2 regions of the Finegoldia sp. P2-F-LR genome follow, and region 1 is predicted to be linked to the other one. Evidence: a T-box and tRNA genes for the amino acid it is inferred to sense, from the RefSeq annotation. Region 1 holds a T-box; the other holds one or more tRNA genes.
The links. The T-box of region 1 lies ahead of pheS (phenylalanine--tRNA ligase subunit alpha). A T-box ahead of a tRNA ligase gene usually reads a tRNA of that ligase, here a tRNA-Phe.
Positions count from the first base shown of each region.

Region 2: it has a tRNA-Phe gene. The T-box ahead of pheS (phenylalanine--tRNA ligase subunit alpha) is inferred to sense a tRNA for this amino acid. The anticodon was not compared.

Region 1 covers NZ_JBRFJF010000001.1:192,013-201,361, forward strand. The annotation lists gene ACU68W_RS00940 (endonuclease MutS2) at 1-222, opposite strand, end outside; gene ACU68W_RS00945 (DUF3656 domain-containing U32 family peptidase) at 223-1,353, opposite strand; gene ACU68W_RS00950 (peptidase U32 family protein) at 1,434-2,354, opposite strand; gene ACU68W_RS00955 (cell division protein ZapA) at 2,347-2,979, opposite strand; gene pheT (phenylalanine--tRNA ligase subunit beta) at 2,988-5,360, opposite strand; gene pheS (phenylalanine--tRNA ligase subunit alpha) at 5,369-6,391, opposite strand; T-box leader at 6,429-6,616, opposite strand; gene ACU68W_RS00970 (TrmH family RNA methyltransferase) at 6,636-7,367, opposite strand; gene ACU68W_RS00975 (potassium channel family protein) at 7,345-8,022, opposite strand; gene ACU68W_RS00980 (TrkH family potassium uptake protein) at 8,032-9,349, opposite strand, start outside.
Region 2 covers NZ_JBRFJF010000001.1:3,493-12,841, forward strand. The annotation lists gene ACU68W_RS00020 (tRNA(Met) cytidine acetate ligase) at 1-168, opposite strand, end outside; gene ACU68W_RS00025 (hypothetical protein) at 255-695, shown strand; gene ACU68W_RS00030 (zinc dependent phospholipase C family protein) at 754-1,395, shown strand; gene ACU68W_RS00035 (hypothetical protein) at 1,417-2,142, shown strand; tRNA gene ACU68W_RS00040 (tRNA-Phe) at 2,232-2,307, shown strand; tRNA gene ACU68W_RS00045 (tRNA-Gly) at 2,316-2,390, shown strand; tRNA gene ACU68W_RS00050 (tRNA-Cys) at 2,394-2,467, shown strand; gene ACU68W_RS00055 (DUF6873 family GME fold protein) at 2,519-3,649, shown strand; gene hisS (histidine--tRNA ligase) at 3,663-4,958, shown strand; gene thrS (threonine--tRNA ligase) at 5,151-7,055, shown strand; gene ACU68W_RS00070 (ABC transporter ATP-binding protein) at 7,136-8,863, shown strand; gene ACU68W_RS00075 (ABC transporter ATP-binding protein) at 8,853-9,349, shown strand, end outside.

The sequences.
Region 1 (9,349 bases):
ACTTGCTTTAACATTTATAATCTCATATATAGGAGGATTAGAAAATTTGTAAATCATACTCATAGCTTCATAAGTTTCATCCAAACTTTGTCTGATTTCATCCTCATTTATCATAGGTTCCAATTTATTGGCTATACTTTTGCCCAATTTAGATTTGCAAAGTTTTTCAATTTTATTTTTTATTTCGTTGTATTCAAGTGTGTTTAATGTCTTTTTATCCATTTATAAAATTCCTTTTTTAAAATGAAATTCATTAGATTTTCCAGTTGCATATTTGTTTTTTCTAATTGAATATAAGTTGAAATCTATATCATTCTCATCTATCTTAATTCTATCACAAGAATAAATTAAAGAGTAATCGTCCATTCTTACAACCTTATATTTAGAAAAATCTCCTTCAATATAACAATCATTAAACTTACAGAACTCACAATTTTCCCCATTACATTTTATTATGCTCGAAAAAGGACAATAAATAGTAATCATATTAACTAAGTTTTCTTCAACAACCAATTCATAATTGTAATTTGAATTTTCTACAATTTCTTTAATTTCAGATTTGTTTAATTCAACGGATAAAGTTATTACATCTACTCCCAAATCATTTAAAACTTTTGCTGATAAAGTATTAAATACATTCATCTGATAGTCACTAACAACAAAATCAGCTCTAATATCCCTAGCTATAATAATATCTCCAATATTATTGATTAAAAGTTTGGATACATTATTTTCTCTGCACCTTTTTATAAACTTATCCGTTTTTTCTTGATTCAAAAATCTTGGAACTCTCACGATGTATTCTGATGAAATTTTATCGCTGTAACCATCCACTTCATCTACATTAACTGTTTTATAACTTGAATTATTAATTCTATTTTTTTCTATTAGTTTATCTAAATTTTTCAGATCAACATTTTTTTGTTTTCTATGATTAAAATCAGCTTTTTCGTTCAAATAGAATTCTATGAAATCTCTTCTTATCTGATTTATCTGACTTTTCGATAAAAATAATCCATCATCTAGAATAATCTCCAATTTATTAATGTTTACTGGATAGTTTCCTGTTTTTAGTACTTGATTACGAATAAAATCGTCATCTATTGGCTTATTTTTTGCGTCATCGCAAATTATATTAGTGTTATATTTTAGTCCATTAACAGATATTTGAATAGGTTGAAATTTTTTACAAATAAACTTGACTTGTAAATTAAATTTCACATTTTTTTCTTCATTTGATTCATCAACTATTTTAATGTGACTAACTCGTTTTACATCAGAATTTTCAAGAGCATCACCTATGTTTTTAAATGAAGTTATGCTATTTTTCGTATAATTTTCAGTTAATGTCAACGGAAAAGTATTTTTCCCGTTAGAAAGTATTAAAATATCTTTCTTAAATACATCTTCTGTAAATTTTATTTTTCCTTTTCCTAAAACTTTTCTACTGTGTTGCCTTTAATTTGATTTTTTCTACCAAGTTCAACGTAATTGTATCCATTTGTATTATTGATTAATCCTTTTGTAAATCCACGATTTTTAACTTCGTCTAAATAATAATCGTTTTTACCATTGTCTAATTTTTCTCTGTAAGATTTTACAATAGAGTACACATATTCCTTGGATTTCATTCTTCCTTCGATTTTCAAACTATCACAGTATTTTGCGATTTCGTCAACATTATCAATAGTACACAAATCTTTTGGACTGAGGTAAGACAGCTTTGAATTAATAGTTTCGTTGGCTAAAATAATCTTGTAATCCTTCCTACAAGGTTGAGCACATCTTCCTCTATTTGCACTTCTATCACCATTTAATGAACTCATCAAGCATTGCCCCGATTGGCACACGCATAATGATCCATGAATGAAAACTTCTATTTCAATGTCACAGTTTTTCCTAATATTTTTTAATTCTTCTAAATCAGTTTCCCTAGCCAATACAATTCTTTTGAAACCAAGTTCTTTGGCAATTAATGCCCCATTCAAATTATTAATGTTCATCTGAGTAGATGCATGTAAATCCAAATCAGGAAATAACTTGTTTACAAGATATGCCAGACCAATATCTTGCACAATTAGTGCATCAATATCGATGTTATATAATCTGTTTACATAATCAATTGCCTTGTAAATTTCTGATTGTTTTATAAGAGTGTTTAATGTTACATAAACCTTAACGTTTCTTAAATGGCAGTATTTTACAACTTCCTTAACATCTTCTACAGTAAAATTTTCAGCATAAGCCCTTGCGGAAAATTCTTTTGTTCCAAGATAAATGGCATCAGTTCCCGCACGGACACTTGCTTTTACCATGTCCCAATTTCCGCAAGGAGCTAATATTTCACTAATCAATGATTTCATCTCTTTGATAATCCATTAAAATATTTTCTAGCTTATTTTTTTCAAAAGCTAATTTATTATATTCGTCTTTTAAATCTTTGTATTTTTGAGATATATCATCATTTTCTGTTTCGTAAAATTCAATTTGTTTTTTCAAATCTTCCGTAGTTTTATTCTCTTTTTTGAGTTTTGTATTTAAATCTGATGCTTTTTGTTCATATTGCGCTTTGATTTCGTTAGCGTATTTTTCAGCTTTTTTCTTTATATCTTCTTTTTCCTTTTCAGAATTTTCTTTAATTTCATTGTATTGTTTAGTCATTTGTTTTAAGTTTGTTTCTTTAATAACCAAATTTTGATATAATTTTTCGCAATCAGATTTTAAGTTAGAATAATCCTTGATAATCGGATCATTCTCTTTTTTGTATTCATTTAATTCAGTTGTTAAATTATCGTGAGTTTCTGCCAAATTCATAAGAGCTAAGATAGTTGCATTCAAAGTCGTTAATTTTGAATTTCTGTTTTTACAATCTGCAATATCCTTGTTAATTTTTTCAACTATCTTATCTGTTTCTTCTCTAGATTTTTCAGTAACAATATTGTAAGTTGAACCTTGAATTACAACTTGTAATTTGTTCATATACATTCCTACTTTCTCAATGTTGCATTGAATTTTTGTTCTAATGAATTTAATATTTCTTCTTGTATTTTTTCAATAGTTTTGTCTTTTAATGTTTCATCTTTTGATTGATATATAATTCTGTATGCTAAGCTCTTCTTATCATTATCAACATGTTCACCTTTATATTCATCAAATAAGTAAACATCCTTGATGATACCATTAGAGTGATTTAGAATTTCTTTTTCAATTTCAATACTTTCCAATTCTCTATCCACCACAAGAGCTATATCTCTTTCAATTGAAGGATATTTACTAATTAGTGAGTAAAGCTTTTTGAAATCCATATGTTTAATTAATTCTGTAAAATGAATTTCTCCAACATAAACTCTATTATCAAAGTCAAAGTTGTCTCTTACTTCATAACTTATTTCACCAAATGTTGCGATCAATTCACCATTTACCAATATATCAGCGCACCTACCGCTGTGATAAGTTTTATTATCTTTGTTTTTTACGATTTCATAATTATCAATTCCCAATTCGTTAAATAATGCCAAAATCATAGATCTAACATCGTAGAAATCATAATCTCCATACATTCCCAAAGCTAATTTTTTAGTTTCAATCCTTTCGTTTCCAACCAAGTGGAAAGTATTGCCCAATTCATATACGCAAATATCTTTGATTTTATTTTTATAATTCTTAGATAGTATATCCAAAATATTTGGTATAATTGTGGATCTCATCACAGAGAAATCTTCTCCTAGTGGATTGATTAGTTTGATCAATTTATCATCATCCATTTCAACCATTGCTTTAGAATAGGATTTTGGGCTGATGAATGAATAAGACAACACTTCAAAAGTATTCATAGAATACAAAGCTTTTTTCGTATTATCTATGGCAATTCTTTCTTCGCTCTTAACACCTCTCTTTAGTTTTCCGATAAGAGGTTTAGCGCCAATTTTCTCAAATGTGTAAATTCTTCCAACTTCCTCAATTAAATCTTGATAAATTGAAACGTCTTGTCTGTGGAATGGAACTTTAACTTTGATTCTCTCGTCGTCTTCTGACACAATTTTAAATTCCAATAATTGTAATATATTTTTAATTTCTTCATTTGAAATATCTGATCCTAATAAATCATTGCATTTTTTGTAAGATAGCTCTACATCTTCTAATTTTTCTTTACATGTAATCACATCTATAGAATTATTAATCACAGTGGCATTTGTAATATCTTCAATTAATTTACAAACTCTCAATGATGCTAAATCACATAATTGTTGGCTTACACCCTTTTCAAATCTTGTGGAGGCATCAGTTCTTAAAGATAATCTTCTTGATGAAAGTCTAATTGTATCGCTATCAAAACTTGCAGCTTCAATAAGCACATTTGTAGTATCTAATGTTATCTCTGAATCAAAACCACCCATAATTCCAGCGATACCTAATGAGTTTTCACCGTCACAAATTATTATATCATCTGATAATTCACGTTCAACATCGTCTAGTGTTGTAAATTTTTGTGAACCAGATTCTTTTACTATAATTTTCTTATCTGCGATTTTATCCAAATCGTAGGCGTGAATTGGTTGACCAGTTTCCAACATTACAAAATTTGTAATATCAACAATATTGTTAATAGGTCTAATTCCAGATTGAATAAGTCTATTTTTTAGCCATTGTGGACTATCTCCTATTTTTACATTTTTTACAACTCTTGCTACATAACGTGTGCACTTGTTAGTTTGAATATCAACAGAATTTACGTAATCATTGATATCTTCATCAAAGTTTTTGATTTCAATAGAAGGATATTTGATTTTTTTGCCAAAAGATGCAGCATATTCTCTTGCCATTCCTAAAACGGATAAGCAATCCGGTCTGTTTGGTGTGATTTCAAACTCAATTATAGGTTCATTAATTTCAAGTGCATTAGTAACAGTTTCGCCAATTTCGTTTTCAGATAAAACAGCGATTCCATCTTTGGAGTTTTTATCTACAACTGAAGTTTCAAATCCCATTTCTTCAAAACTTGTCAACATTCCAGGGCTCATAATTCCTTTAAGATCAGCTTCTTTTAAAACAATATCTCCAGGAAGAGTTGCCCCTACCTGTGCATAACAAACAAACATATCTTCTTTGATGTTTTTTGCACCTGTTACTACTTCTATTTCTGAATTGCCAGTATCTAACGTGACTATGGATAATCTATCTGCATTTGGATGCTTATCAATTTTCTTTATTTGAGATACAATTAATTTATCGTTTAAATATTTACTTTTATCTATAACCGATTCAACGTGACTTCCTGTTTCTGAAAGTCTATCTGTAATAGTTTTTATCGATTCGTCTACATCGACGTAATCTTTAAGCCAATTAATAGGTAATAACATATTTCCTCCTAGAATTGTTCCAAAAATCTCTTATCGTTATCGTACAACAATCTTATATTGTCGATTTTGTGTTTTACCATTGTAATCCTGTCAACTCCCATACCAAATGCAAATCCAGTATAAACTTCAGGATCTATTCCACAATTTCTTAAAACATTAGGATGAACCATTCCACATCCTAAAAGCTCCATGCTCCAACCTGTATCATTGCAACTTGGGCATCCTTCGCCTTTACAATCGAAGCAAGTGACATCTACTTCCATTGAAGGTTCTGTAAATGGAAAATAATGTGGTCTAAATCTTGTTTCTATTTCTTCTCCAAATAAGTTTTTGATGAAAATATTGATTGTATCCATTAAGTTAGCCATAGTAACGCCTTTATCCACAACCAATCCTTCGATTTGATGGAACATTGGTGAATGTGTATCATCTACATCATCAAATCTAAAAGTTCTTCCCGCAGAAACCATTCTAATAGGTGGTTTTTGAGCTTTCATTGTTCGGATTTGTACACTTGATGTGTGTGGTCTAAGTACAGTTTTATCATCCAAATAAAAAGTATCAGATAAAGATCTTGAAGGATGATATTTTGGTGAATTTAATAAATCGAATGTATTTTCCACTGTATCAATTTCAGGACCATCCACAATATCAAATCCCATTGTTTGGAATAAATTTTCCAATTGGATTATTGTTTCATTAAGTGGATGTCTGTGAGAGATTTCTCTGACACCTCTATTTGCAGTTACATCTATTTCTTCTTCTTTTAATTTTATCTTTTTTTGTTCTTGTTTTAATTGTTCAAATTTATTGGACAATAATTCTTCAATTTCAGATCTAACTTCATTTGCTAATTGTCCCATAATCGGTCTTTCTTCTTTAGAAAGTTTACCCATATTTCTTAGAACAAGTGTCAAATCACCTTTTTTACCAAGAACTTTTACTCTAATATCTTCTAAAGATTTTAAATCACTGGCATTATCGATTAAACCAACAGTTTCTTCTTTAATTTTCAAAATTTCTTCTTTCATTATTTTCTCCTTAAACAATAAAAAAATCCCTCATCCCCTATGGGACGAAAGATTGTATTTCCGCGGTACCACCCAAATTATGATAACATCACTCGCAAGCTTAACGCACTCTACACGGCTATATTAGCAACTTCAAAGCGAACCAACAAAATTCGATAAATATGTCACACCAAACCATATCTCTCTTTGTATCTAGTTTTGTATTTTCTTCTTCAACATTTTTAATTATTGTATAATATAACTACTAATTTGTCAATTTTGATAGGTAAAACATGCTCAAACTAGCAGCTATGGAAGCATTTAATGATTCGGTTACATTGTCCATAGGAATTATTAAAAATTCATCAGCGTATTTTTTTATTTCATTACTAATTCCATTTGCTTCATTTCCAATTATTAAAACATGTTTTTCTTTGTCCTTAACCTCAAGAATACTTTTAGAATTTTTCTCCAAAGATGTCTCATAAATTTTAAATCCATTTGATTTATAATTCTCTAAGACACCTATACTTTCATAAGAAATATTTATTCTGAATAAGCTACCCATAGCACTTCTAATAGTTTTCAAATTATAAATATCGCAACTATTGTCAGATAAAATAATTTTATTATAATCAAAAGCTTCCGCGCTTCTTATTATTGTTCCCAAATTTCCTGGATCGTTTATACATTCAAGAAATAGAATTTTATCTGTATCCTTATCTTTGTTCTCTATAAAATCAACTACACAAATTATACCTTCAGGATTGTTCATTTCGCTGAGACTGTTGAAAGTTTTTGAATCAAAACATACACAGCCATCAATAATTTCTTCCCCTTCTCTTAGTATTATTTGCTTGATATTTAAATTTGATTTAATCGCTTCTTCATAAAGCTTATAACCTTCTATTATAAATTCGTTACACTTGTACCTATATTTTTTCTTATAAAGTGATTTTACGTGTTTGTATATTTTATTTGAAGTAGAGGTTATCATCTTTGTCACCCGTCTCAGTAATTTTGTCCAAATCTTTATTTGATCCAATTACTATCAAGTAATCTTCAAACTTTACTGTATATTCTGGTGAAGGGTTGATATTCATTTCTCCATTATTCTTAACAGCAACTACGTTAATACCGTATTTACTTCTAATACCAATATCAATGAAGTTCTTTCCTATCCATTCTTTTTTTGGGGTAATCTCTGCAATTGAATAATCATCTGTAAATTCAATATAATCGAAAATTTGATCACTTATCAAACTCTTAGCAAGTCTTACCGCTGAGTCATTTTCTGGAATTATTGCTCTATCTGCCCCTACTTTGAGCAATATATTACCGTGAAGAGTATCTTTAGCTTTTGTGATTACTTTTTTTACCCCTAATTTTTTACAAACTACAGTAGATAGAATTGATGCTTCAAAATTTGAAGATATAGCAACTATTGCCACATCGAAATTTCCAACACCGACTGAACTCAATGAATTTTCTGTCAAATGTTCAATATACACTGCGTGAGTTACAATACGACTCATTTCATCTACAGTATCTTCATTATTATCTATTAATAATACTTCGTGACCAGTATTGGATAATTCAATAGCACATGCTCTACCAAATCTACCACAGCCAACTACTACAAATTGTTTCATATTTAAAACCTAACCTATTATAATATTTTCGTGAGCTTCTTTATAAGCTTTTTTGTTTTTTGTATTGGATAGAGCATAAAGTATTGTTAAAGATCCAACTCTTCCAATATACATAGTTGAAATTATTAAAATTTTAGAAATACTATTGATTCCTGGAGTTAAGCTTCTGGTTAGTCCTACTGTACCAAAAGCACTTACTACTTCGAACACTACATCCAAGTATTTTGCTTTATCTATAACTAAAATTGCAAATGTAACAAAAATTACCCAAACCATTGATAAAGTAATTATAGCTAAAGCTTTTTTTACTTGTGAGAATCTAATTCTACGATTGAACACTTCTACATCTTCTTGACCTTTGATTTCGCTCAATGCAACAATAATTAACAGCGCAAATGTTGTCGTTTTAATACCTCCGGCTGTACCTGCTGGAGATCCCCCAATAAACATATTCAATATAGATAAAACACTTGAGCTGTCTAATAATTTTGATTGATCAATTGATGCAAAACCAGCCGTTCTCAATGTCACAGCTTGAAAAACCGAATTAGATATCTTGTCTGCCAAGCTTAAATTGCCTATTGTTTCTGGATTCAAAAATTCCATAGCTAAAATTAAAACTGATGTTATAGATAACATCAACACAGTTGTTGTAAGTACAATTTTTGAATGCAATGAATATTTCTTAAAATCTAATCCATTGTGCAACACATCAAGTATTACGTTAAAACCAATACCACCTATTACAATTAAAAGTCCAATTACTAACAAAATAAAAAAGTTAGTATTAATATCAATTAATGAATTTGGTCCCAAAATATCGAATCCCGCATTGCAAAAAGCAGAAATTGAATGGAAGAAACTATAAAATATTCCCTTAAATCCATACATTGGTATAAATTTCGTCATTAACAAAAAAGCACCAATTGTTTCAATAGTGAAAGTAGATATCAGTATATATCTTATGAGTTTTACCATTCCTTTCATATCAATACTATTTGTTTGCTCTTTAATAATTAATCTATCTTTTAAGGTAATTCTTCTACCCATGACAAGTGCAATCAAGGTTGCAAATGTCATAAAACCAAGTCCACCCATTTGGATTAAAATGATTATAATTAGTTTTCCTAAAACGCTCCAAGCGCTATACGTTGCAACTGTAACAAGACCTGTTACACATACGGCAGATGTTGCTGTAAACAAACAATCAATGTATGGAACTTTTGTTGCATTTTGACTTATAGGAAGTGACAATAATAACGACCCTACTATAATCAAAAAAAGAAAACTTAGAATCAATACCAATGGCGGATTGTCTTCTAAATAT
Region 2 (9,349 bases), 190 kb from region 1:
TTTAGTTTTATGAAGTTTATCTAAAATAGAAAATTCACCACGTTGCACTACATTTCCGCTCATGATTGCAATTATATTTGATTCTGGGAAATTTTTTTTTATTTGATCTATTTGATGTAAATGCCCAAAATGGAACGGATTGTATTCACTTACTATAGCTATATTCATAATTATTGATTCCTTTCATATACTTTTTTCTTATGTTGTATTATAATTGATATTGGTAATATAGTAAATAAAAAGGGGTAGATTTTATGGATATAAGATTTGTTAAAGGCAATATTTTTGAGCTACAAAGCGATGCAATTTTATATTTTATCGAAAATTCACTTCTGGAAGAGAATTCAAAAAAATTAGTTGAAAAAGCTGGAGAAAGAATTTTAGAACCTCTTACAAAAATAAGTGGAATAGAAAAAGGCGAATGTAAAATCATTCCCGCTTTTAATATAACTTCGGATTATGTGATATTGGCAAATTTGCCAGATGATTTAAGAAATAACAACAAAAATATTTTCAAAAATTTAATCTATAATGTTTTTTGTGAAATGAAAAAATTTGAAATTCATTCGCTTAACATAGATTATTCTCTTTTAACTGAAAAATATTCTAGTGAATTTGTTAATCTTATAAATGAAGTTATAGACGAAAAATCGTTGAGAATTAGCGATTTTCTTGTATTTATGTGCAAAAGTTAGTAATTGACTTTTAACTTAAATTACTCTAAAATAATATTATGTCCAATGACGAAAGGTAGTGATTAATATTTTTCCAGAAACTCATAAGAGAATTGTTAGAGAAATAAATCAAGACATTAAAGATTCCTATGGAATCAATTTAAATATAAAAAAATTAGAATGGGGAGCTGTTAGTCCAGATATTTTACCAAAATACAAGCTAATAGCACATTACAAAGAAGAAAGTATAAATTATATTGTAAAAGAAATTATCACTATAATTTATCTTTTTCAATTTACAGACTTAACAAGATTGAATTCATTGCAAAATAAGATTTTAAGTACAAAACTTGGAGTAATAAGTCATTATCTAAGTGATTATGTGTGTCTTCCACATGCAAAAAGATGGAGGTATAATCAACACCTTAAAGATCACATGAATTACGAAAGAGTTTTGAATAAGTTAGCACAAAATCATATATTTGACAAAAAAGCAATAACCACAAGACAAATAAGCATAGATAATGATGAATGTGTGATGTTAAAAACATTGGTTAAGAATTATATTGAAGATATAGTAGATGAATATAGCATTTCAGAAGATAAAACAAGAGATTTGGACTTTGCGTACGGTTTGAATTATTCTATTTTCTGTTTTATCTTTGAAACTATTGAAGTATTCTCTACAGAAAGATACTATCAAAAGTCCTTTGTTTTTTAAATATAATTAGGAGTAGGAGTTATGTATAAAGCTTATAACACGAACAATTTAAAGAAAAAGCTTGAGAAAAAATTTCTTTTCGAAGACGATTTATTAGCTTTATACTTAATGCTTGATATTGTTCAACAAGAAAACAAAATACAACCTTGTTATGTCAAATATAACGCTCTTAATAAAATTTACAATGTTTTAATTAATCATTTGTCGTATAGAAATGATAGAGAAATTATTATTAAAGCTATTTTTGATTTGATATCAGAAGATATTAATAAGATTGAATTCACTTATTATCTTCAAGCTTATACTGAAGGCTTTAATAATAAGAATATAAGTGATGAGTTGGAGTTTTATGCATTAAGACATATTCCAGCATCTACGATTAAAAAATCGGATATTCTTCTTCATAATACTGAAAGCAGAAGTGCTAAGTTTTTAAAAAATAAGATGATTAGTTCAATTAAAAACAAATCAAATGCATTTAGAGTACAAGATTCAATAATAGATAATTATTGTGAAAACATCTTAAAAGACAAGATATTTAGCATTAATAGCAAGATGGACAAACAGTTAGTGATGAAATCTATTAATGATAGTGTAGTGATTTCTGAAGAAAAATTCTTGAATATGTGGCAATTAGAAAATTTGTACAAAAAAATTGTTAAAACTTTGAAAACTGTTTTAAATAATTCTATAGAAGATGCATTGTGGTATGGGTTAAATGACAGAGTATTACAAAGGTATAAGTAAATTGTAAAGTCGGATTTAAATTGTTGTAAAAAAATTTGACAAAACAAATTTAATCGTTTATACTAGTAAAGTAATGTTTGATACATTAAGCCCAGATAGCTCAGTCGGTAGAGCAAAGGACTGAAAATCCTTGTGTCGCTGGTTCGATTCCGGCTCTGGGCACCAAAATGTGTGCGGAAGTGGCTCAGTGGTAGAGCATCGCCTTGCCAAGGCGAGGGTCGCGAGTTCGAGTCTCGTCTTCCGCTCCATACGGCGACATAGCCAAGTGGTAAGGCAGAGGTCTGCAACACCTTCACCCCCAGTTCAAATCTGGGTGTCGCCTCCAAAGGAAAGTTTATTATAGACTTTCCTTTTTTTTATATGTAAAGGAGTTAATATGATTTTTATTGATTTATTAAAAGATGAATATATTGAGGAGTTATCGGATTTTGTATACAAACTGAGAAATAATGTTTTATTTCAAAATAAGTTTGATTCAAATTTGGCGAAAAATAGAACTACAATAATTAAATCTTTGAAAAAACAAATATCTAGAAAAAATTATTTCGTGATTTTTGAAGAAACTAAGTTAATAGGGTATTTGGTGTTAGATTTAGATAATAAAGAGTTGCTAATTAAAGAGATATATTTAGATAAAATTAATAAATCAATACTTTTTAAAATTTTTAGATTTTTAATGGATTATGCACTATCAAACTTATTTGATATAATTAAATTTAAGTTCAATGGATTTATTTTCGATGAAATTATAAAAGAACATTTAGATGATCAAAATAGATTAGAAATAAAGAATGATATGTTTGTTGAATCTCATAATAAATTTGCGATAATTAGTTTTAAAGCTAAAAAAGGCTTGATAAAATTTTTAAAAGACAATGATTATGAAGTTATTTACAGTTTCGATAGTAAAAAAATGGATGAAAAAGTTAATGACCATGTAGATATGCAAATTAGGAAAATAAATGAAAATGCATTCGTTTGTACTCAAGAATCGTATTTTCATTATAGGGCATATCTTCCAAATTATATAACATTATACGTAACAGAGCTTGAGATAACGAACACATATCCAAAAGATTGCTTGTTAAATAACTTTTCAATTGAAAATTATTTAGTATGTAATAAAAAATCTGTAGATCCTATTATTTTGAAACTTCTTAAAGATGAGAAATTAATAATGGTAAAACAAGGATACTCCAAATGTTCAACAATAGTTACTGATAAATTTGTGATTACCAGTGATAAATCTATATATAATAATGTTCAGAAACAAAGTATTAAGGCTTATCTGATAGATGCTGGGGAAATAAAGCTAGAAGGTTATGATACAGGATTTATTGGTGGGACTTGTGGATATTGTGATGATTTAGGGATTGTTTTTTATGGCAATCTTGAAAAATATAAATTTAAAAATAAGCTTATTGAAATTTTGGAAAAAGAAAATATAAAATACTATTATACAGATGATGATGATTTTATAGATCGCGGATCTATAATCTTTAATTAATAGGAGGTCAATTATGATTCAACCATCTACATTACCAGGAATGATGGAACTTCTTCCTGAAGATCAAATGGTGTTTGATACAATTAAAAGAAGAATAGAAGATGTTTTTATTAAAAATGCATTTTTTTCAATCGACACACCTGCCATAGAAAAATTAGACGTTTTGCTATCAAAAGGTGGAGGGGAAACTAGTAAACAAGTGTATAGAATTGATAGTAGTAAAAAAAATCAAGGATTGAGATTTGACTTAACTGTGCCACTTGCAAAATACGTTTCAATGTACATGCAAGACTTAGCATTCCCATTCAGAAGATATCAAATAGCTAAGGTGTATAGAGGAGAAAGAAATCAAAAAGGACGTTATAAAGAATTTTATCAATGTGATATAGACATTATAGGAAATGAAAAATTGAGCTTATATAATGATGCAGAAATAGTAAAATGCATGTATGAAGCTTTAAAATCAATAGATGTTCCAGATTTTGAATTTCAATTTAATAACAGAAAAATATTGAATGGATATTTCTCTAATTTAGGTATTGAAGACTTTGAATCATGTTTGAGAATAATTGATAAATTAGATAAAATAGGAATAGATAATGTTAAAGAAGAATTATCTAAGCTAGACTTGGACGATGAAAAAATTGATTCGATTTTAAATTTCTTAAAAATTGATGGATCTAACCAAGAAATTATCGAAAAACTGGGATCGTTGAATATCGATAATGAATTATTTGTTTGTGGGCTGGATGAATTGAAATTTGTATATGAAGATATTTTATCTTTGGGGGTTAATCAAGATAATATTAAAATAAATTTATCGATAACTAGAGGTCTTGATTACTATACAGGTTCAGTATTTGAAACATTTTTTAAGGAATATCGTGAAATAGGATCTATTTGTTCTGGAGGAAGATATGATAGTCTGGCGAATAATTTTACTAAAAGCAAGTTGCCTGGAGTAGGAATGAGTATTGGCTTAACTAGATTATTCTATCAACTTCAAGAATTAAATTTGGTAAAAGGTCAACAAAATAATTTTGATTGCATCATTATTCCTATGAAAGGTTACGAAAAAAATGCAGTGAAGTTGATGAATGATTTGAGAAATTCTTCTGTAAGATGCATGAGTTATCTTGAAGCTGATAAATTAAAAAAGAAATTTAATTATGCTGACAAATTATCCGTAAAATATGTTATAATAATAGGACAAGATGAAGTTGAGCAAAATAAATTCACTTTACGAAATATGGAAAATGGTAATCAAGAATTATTAGAACTTAACCAAATTATTGAAAAGTTAAAATAAAGGCGATGAAAAATCCCAGTAAGCATATAAGAACTTTCAGAGAGAGTAAAACTTAGGCTGAAATTTTACTTAAGAGATCAGTATGCTGAATACTAATTTGGAGCCTATTGTTAAATGAGAAAAAATTAGGGTGGAACCACGAGACACTTGTCCCTATCGGGATGAGGGTCTCTTTTTTATTAGGAGGTATTTATGTTTGAAGTAAAATTAAAAGATGGATCCGTAAAAGAATTTGATGAAGAAATAAGTTTATTAGATGTTTGCAAATCAATTTCTGAAGGATTAGCAAGAGACTGTGTTGGAGCAGTTGTAGATGGTAAAATTATGGGATTAATGGAAACTATTAAATCAGATTGCGAAGTTCAATTTGTAAAATTTGATGATGAAGAAGGAAAACAAGTTTTCTGGCATACTTCATCACACTTAATGGCTTATGCTATTCAAAGATTGTATCCAAATACAAAATTTGCAATTGGACCATCAATTGATTCTGGATTCTATTATGATTTAGATACAGATCACAAGTTTGTACCTGAAGATTTAGAAAAAATTGAAGCCGAAATGAAAAAAATAGTTAAGGAAAATCCTAAATTAGTAAGGGTTGAAATTTCAAGAGAAGAAGCATTGGAAAGATTTAAGAAAGAAGGTCAAGATTATAAAGTTGACTTAATAGAAAATCTTGATGAAGATGCTACAATTACATTGTATGAAATGGGAGACTTCGTTGATTTGTGTAGAGGACCTCATTTATTAGAAGTGAAAAATATTAAAGCATTCAAGTTATTATCAATTGCCGGTGCATACTGGAGAGGTGATGAAAATAACAAGATGCTTCAAAGAATTTACGGAATTTCATTCCCTAAGAAAAAATTATTAGACGAATATTTAGAAAGAATGGAAGAAGCTAAGAAAAGAGATCACAGAAAAATTGGTAAAGAAATGGGGCTATTCTCAATTCAAGAAGAAGGACCGGGTTTCCCATTCTTCCATCCAAATGGAATGGTTGTGTTAAATGAACTAGAAAAATTCTTGAAAGAACAACTTTTAGATAGAGGATATGGTCAAATCAAAACTCCATTGATTTTGAACGAAGATTTATGGCATCAATCAGGTCACTGGGATCACTACAAAGAAAATATGTATTTCACTCAAATAGATGGCGATGATTATGCAATAAAACCAATGAACTGTCCAGGATCAATTTTGATTTACAAAGATGAATTGCACAGCTACAGAGAGCTTCCAATTAAAGTTGCAGAACTTGGTCAAGTTCACCGCCATGAATTATCAGGGGCATTGCATGGCTTATTCAGAGTTAGAACTTTCGTACAAGATGATGCACATGTATTCTGTTTACCTGAACAAATAGAAGAAGAAGTAACTAAGATTATTGATTTCTGTGATTATATTTATTCTAAGTTTGGTTTTAAATATGAAGTTGAATTGTCGACTCGTCCAGAAGATTCAATGGGATCAGATGAAGATTGGGATTTAGCAATCAATTCACTTAAGAGTGCATTGGAACACAAGGGCCTTCCATATAAAATTAATGAAGGTGACGGTGCTTTCTACGGCCCTAAAATAGATTTCCATTTGGAAGATGCAATTGGCAGAACTTGGCAATGTGGAACTATTCAATTAGATTTCCAAATGCCAGAAAGATTTGATATGACTTATATCGCAAGTGATGGATCTAAAAAACGTCCAGCAATGATTCATAGAGCAATTTTAGGTAGTGAAGAAAGATTTATGGGAATACTAATAGAACACTATGCTGGAAAATTCCCATTATGGTTATCACCAGTTCAAGTAGAAATTCTTCCTATTAGCGATAAATTCAATGATTATGCGTATGAATTACAACAAAAAATGAAAGCACGTGGATTGAGAGTGAAAGTCGATGATAGAAGTGAAAAAATCGGTCTTAAGATCAGGGAATCTCAATTGAAGAAAGTGAACTATTCATTAATAATTGGACAAAATGAAATTGATAACAATGAGGTATCAGTAAGAAAAAGAGATCTTGGAGATGTAGGATCTAAGAATACTGATGAATTTATTGATGAATTAGTAGATGAATATCAAAATAGAAAATAATTCTATAAATAATGTTTATTTTACAATATAAAAATTTGCTCTGAATTTTTCAGAGCAAATTTTTAATAGAAGGAGGTAAAATGTACAAGAAATTTTATTGGTTTCTAAAATATTACAAAAACAAATTAATTCTTGCTATTACATTTCTTTTATTAAGTGACCTGGTAGGATTAATTCCTCCATATATAACAGGGAAATTAACCGATAGAGTATTAAATAATTCGATAGAATTAAACCCTTTTTTAATTATACTTTTAATTGATGTTTTAGTAATAGGAATTAAATATTTTTTTGCAATGGGATGGTGTTATTACACATTCAGAGCTTCGAATGAAATAGACTATGTAACTAGAAATAGACTTATGGATAAATACTTAAACGAATCCATGAAATATTTTCAAACTTTCAAAACCGGAGAACTTATGAATAGAGCTACTGGAGATGTCAATAGTTTAAGCGATTTGATGGGATTTGGAACTCTTACATTTTTCGATTCTACAGTATTTCCTTTGTTTATAATAATTATAATGATGGTCGTCGTTGACGTTCGTTTAACACTTGTTTCTATAATACCTCTTCCTATATTGGCATTTTTGTGTTTAAAAATTGGTAAGAAAATCCATGAAAAATACTCAATAGTGCAATCTACATTTGATAAGCTAAACAATAGTGTATTAGAAGATGTTGAAGGTATTAGAATTATAAGAGTTTTTGGGATAAAAGATGCTAGATATTTTTCGTTTCAAAATCGATCTAAAATGTTGGTTCAAAAAAACATGGATGTTGTAAAATACAGAGCAATGATGGCTCCTTTTCAAAGAATAATTCCAGCAATGACTTTTGTTATAGCAATCGGATATGGAACATTTTTAATAAGTAAGAATCAAATATCTGTTGGTCAATTGGTTTCTTTTACTTATTATTTAAATATGTTAATTTGGCCAATGTATGCATTAGGAAACTTCATAAATGTATATCAACAAGCCGATGCATCAATGGATAGAATCGATAATATACTTGACTATAAAGATGAATTAGATTTAAACGAAGATTACAAGGAAATTGATGATATAGAAAGTATTAAGTTTGAAAATTATAGTTTCAAATATCCTTACTCTAAAGAATTCGCACTTAAAGATATTTCTTTTGAATTCAAGAAGAACATGAGGGTGGCTATTGTTGGAAAGACAGGGTCAGGAAAGTCAACTATTCTTAAACAATTATTATTCTTATATCCAAGGCAAGATGAATTTGAAATCAACGGTAAATACACGAATTTATTAAATTTAAAATCAGCTAGAGATAATATGGCGTATGTGTCTCAAAAAAGTATGATTTTTTCGGATACAATAAAAAATAATATAAAACTTTCCAAGATAGAGGCCACAGATGAAGAAGTGATTAAAGTATCTAAAAGCGCGGATATTTATAAGGATATAGTCAATTTTCCTGATGAATTTGACACTTTGTGTGGTGAAAACGGACTGTCATTATCTGGAGGTCAAAAACAAAGAATTTCATTAGCAAGAGCTTTATTAAAAGATTCAAACTTGGTTGTATTAGACGACTGTTTAAGCGCATTAGATACTCAAACTGAGAAACATATTTTGATAGAGTTAAAAAAACTTAAAAAAACAGTAATCTTATCGACTCATAGATTAAATCAGATTGACGATTTTGATTTAATAATAGTAATGAAAGATGGTCAAATAAGTGAGATGGGTACTCATTCGGAATTAATGGAAAACAAACAATGGTATTACAATCAATATAATATCCAATTAGTAAGGGGCAGATATGAAGAGTAAATTAAGAAATAAATTTGTATCAGAAAAACTAAAAATGTATTCCATGAAGCAATCTAAAGAATTGGTGATTGGATTTGTCTTTTCCTTATTAAGAACTTCTATGGAAATTTTGGGTCCAATTGTAATTGGATTTGTATTAAATGAATTTGTAGCAAAGAATAATATAGTTGGAAATTTTTCACCAATTATTAAATACTTGACTATTTATTTGGTGATTTACGTTGCGTGTGGAATTTTCAGTAACTTGAGTATGATTTATTTTGAATTGGCTGCAAATAACGTAACATATTTTGTACAAAATGATATTTATAAACATATCAATGAATTACCTATAGAATACTTTGATAATCTGGCAGCAGGAAGTATCGTATCAAGGATTACGAATGATACTATGAGATTAAAGATAATGTTTCAACTTATATTGGCAGATATTACAACTGCTGCAATAATGATAATTGCGATATATATTATGATGGTTGTAACAAA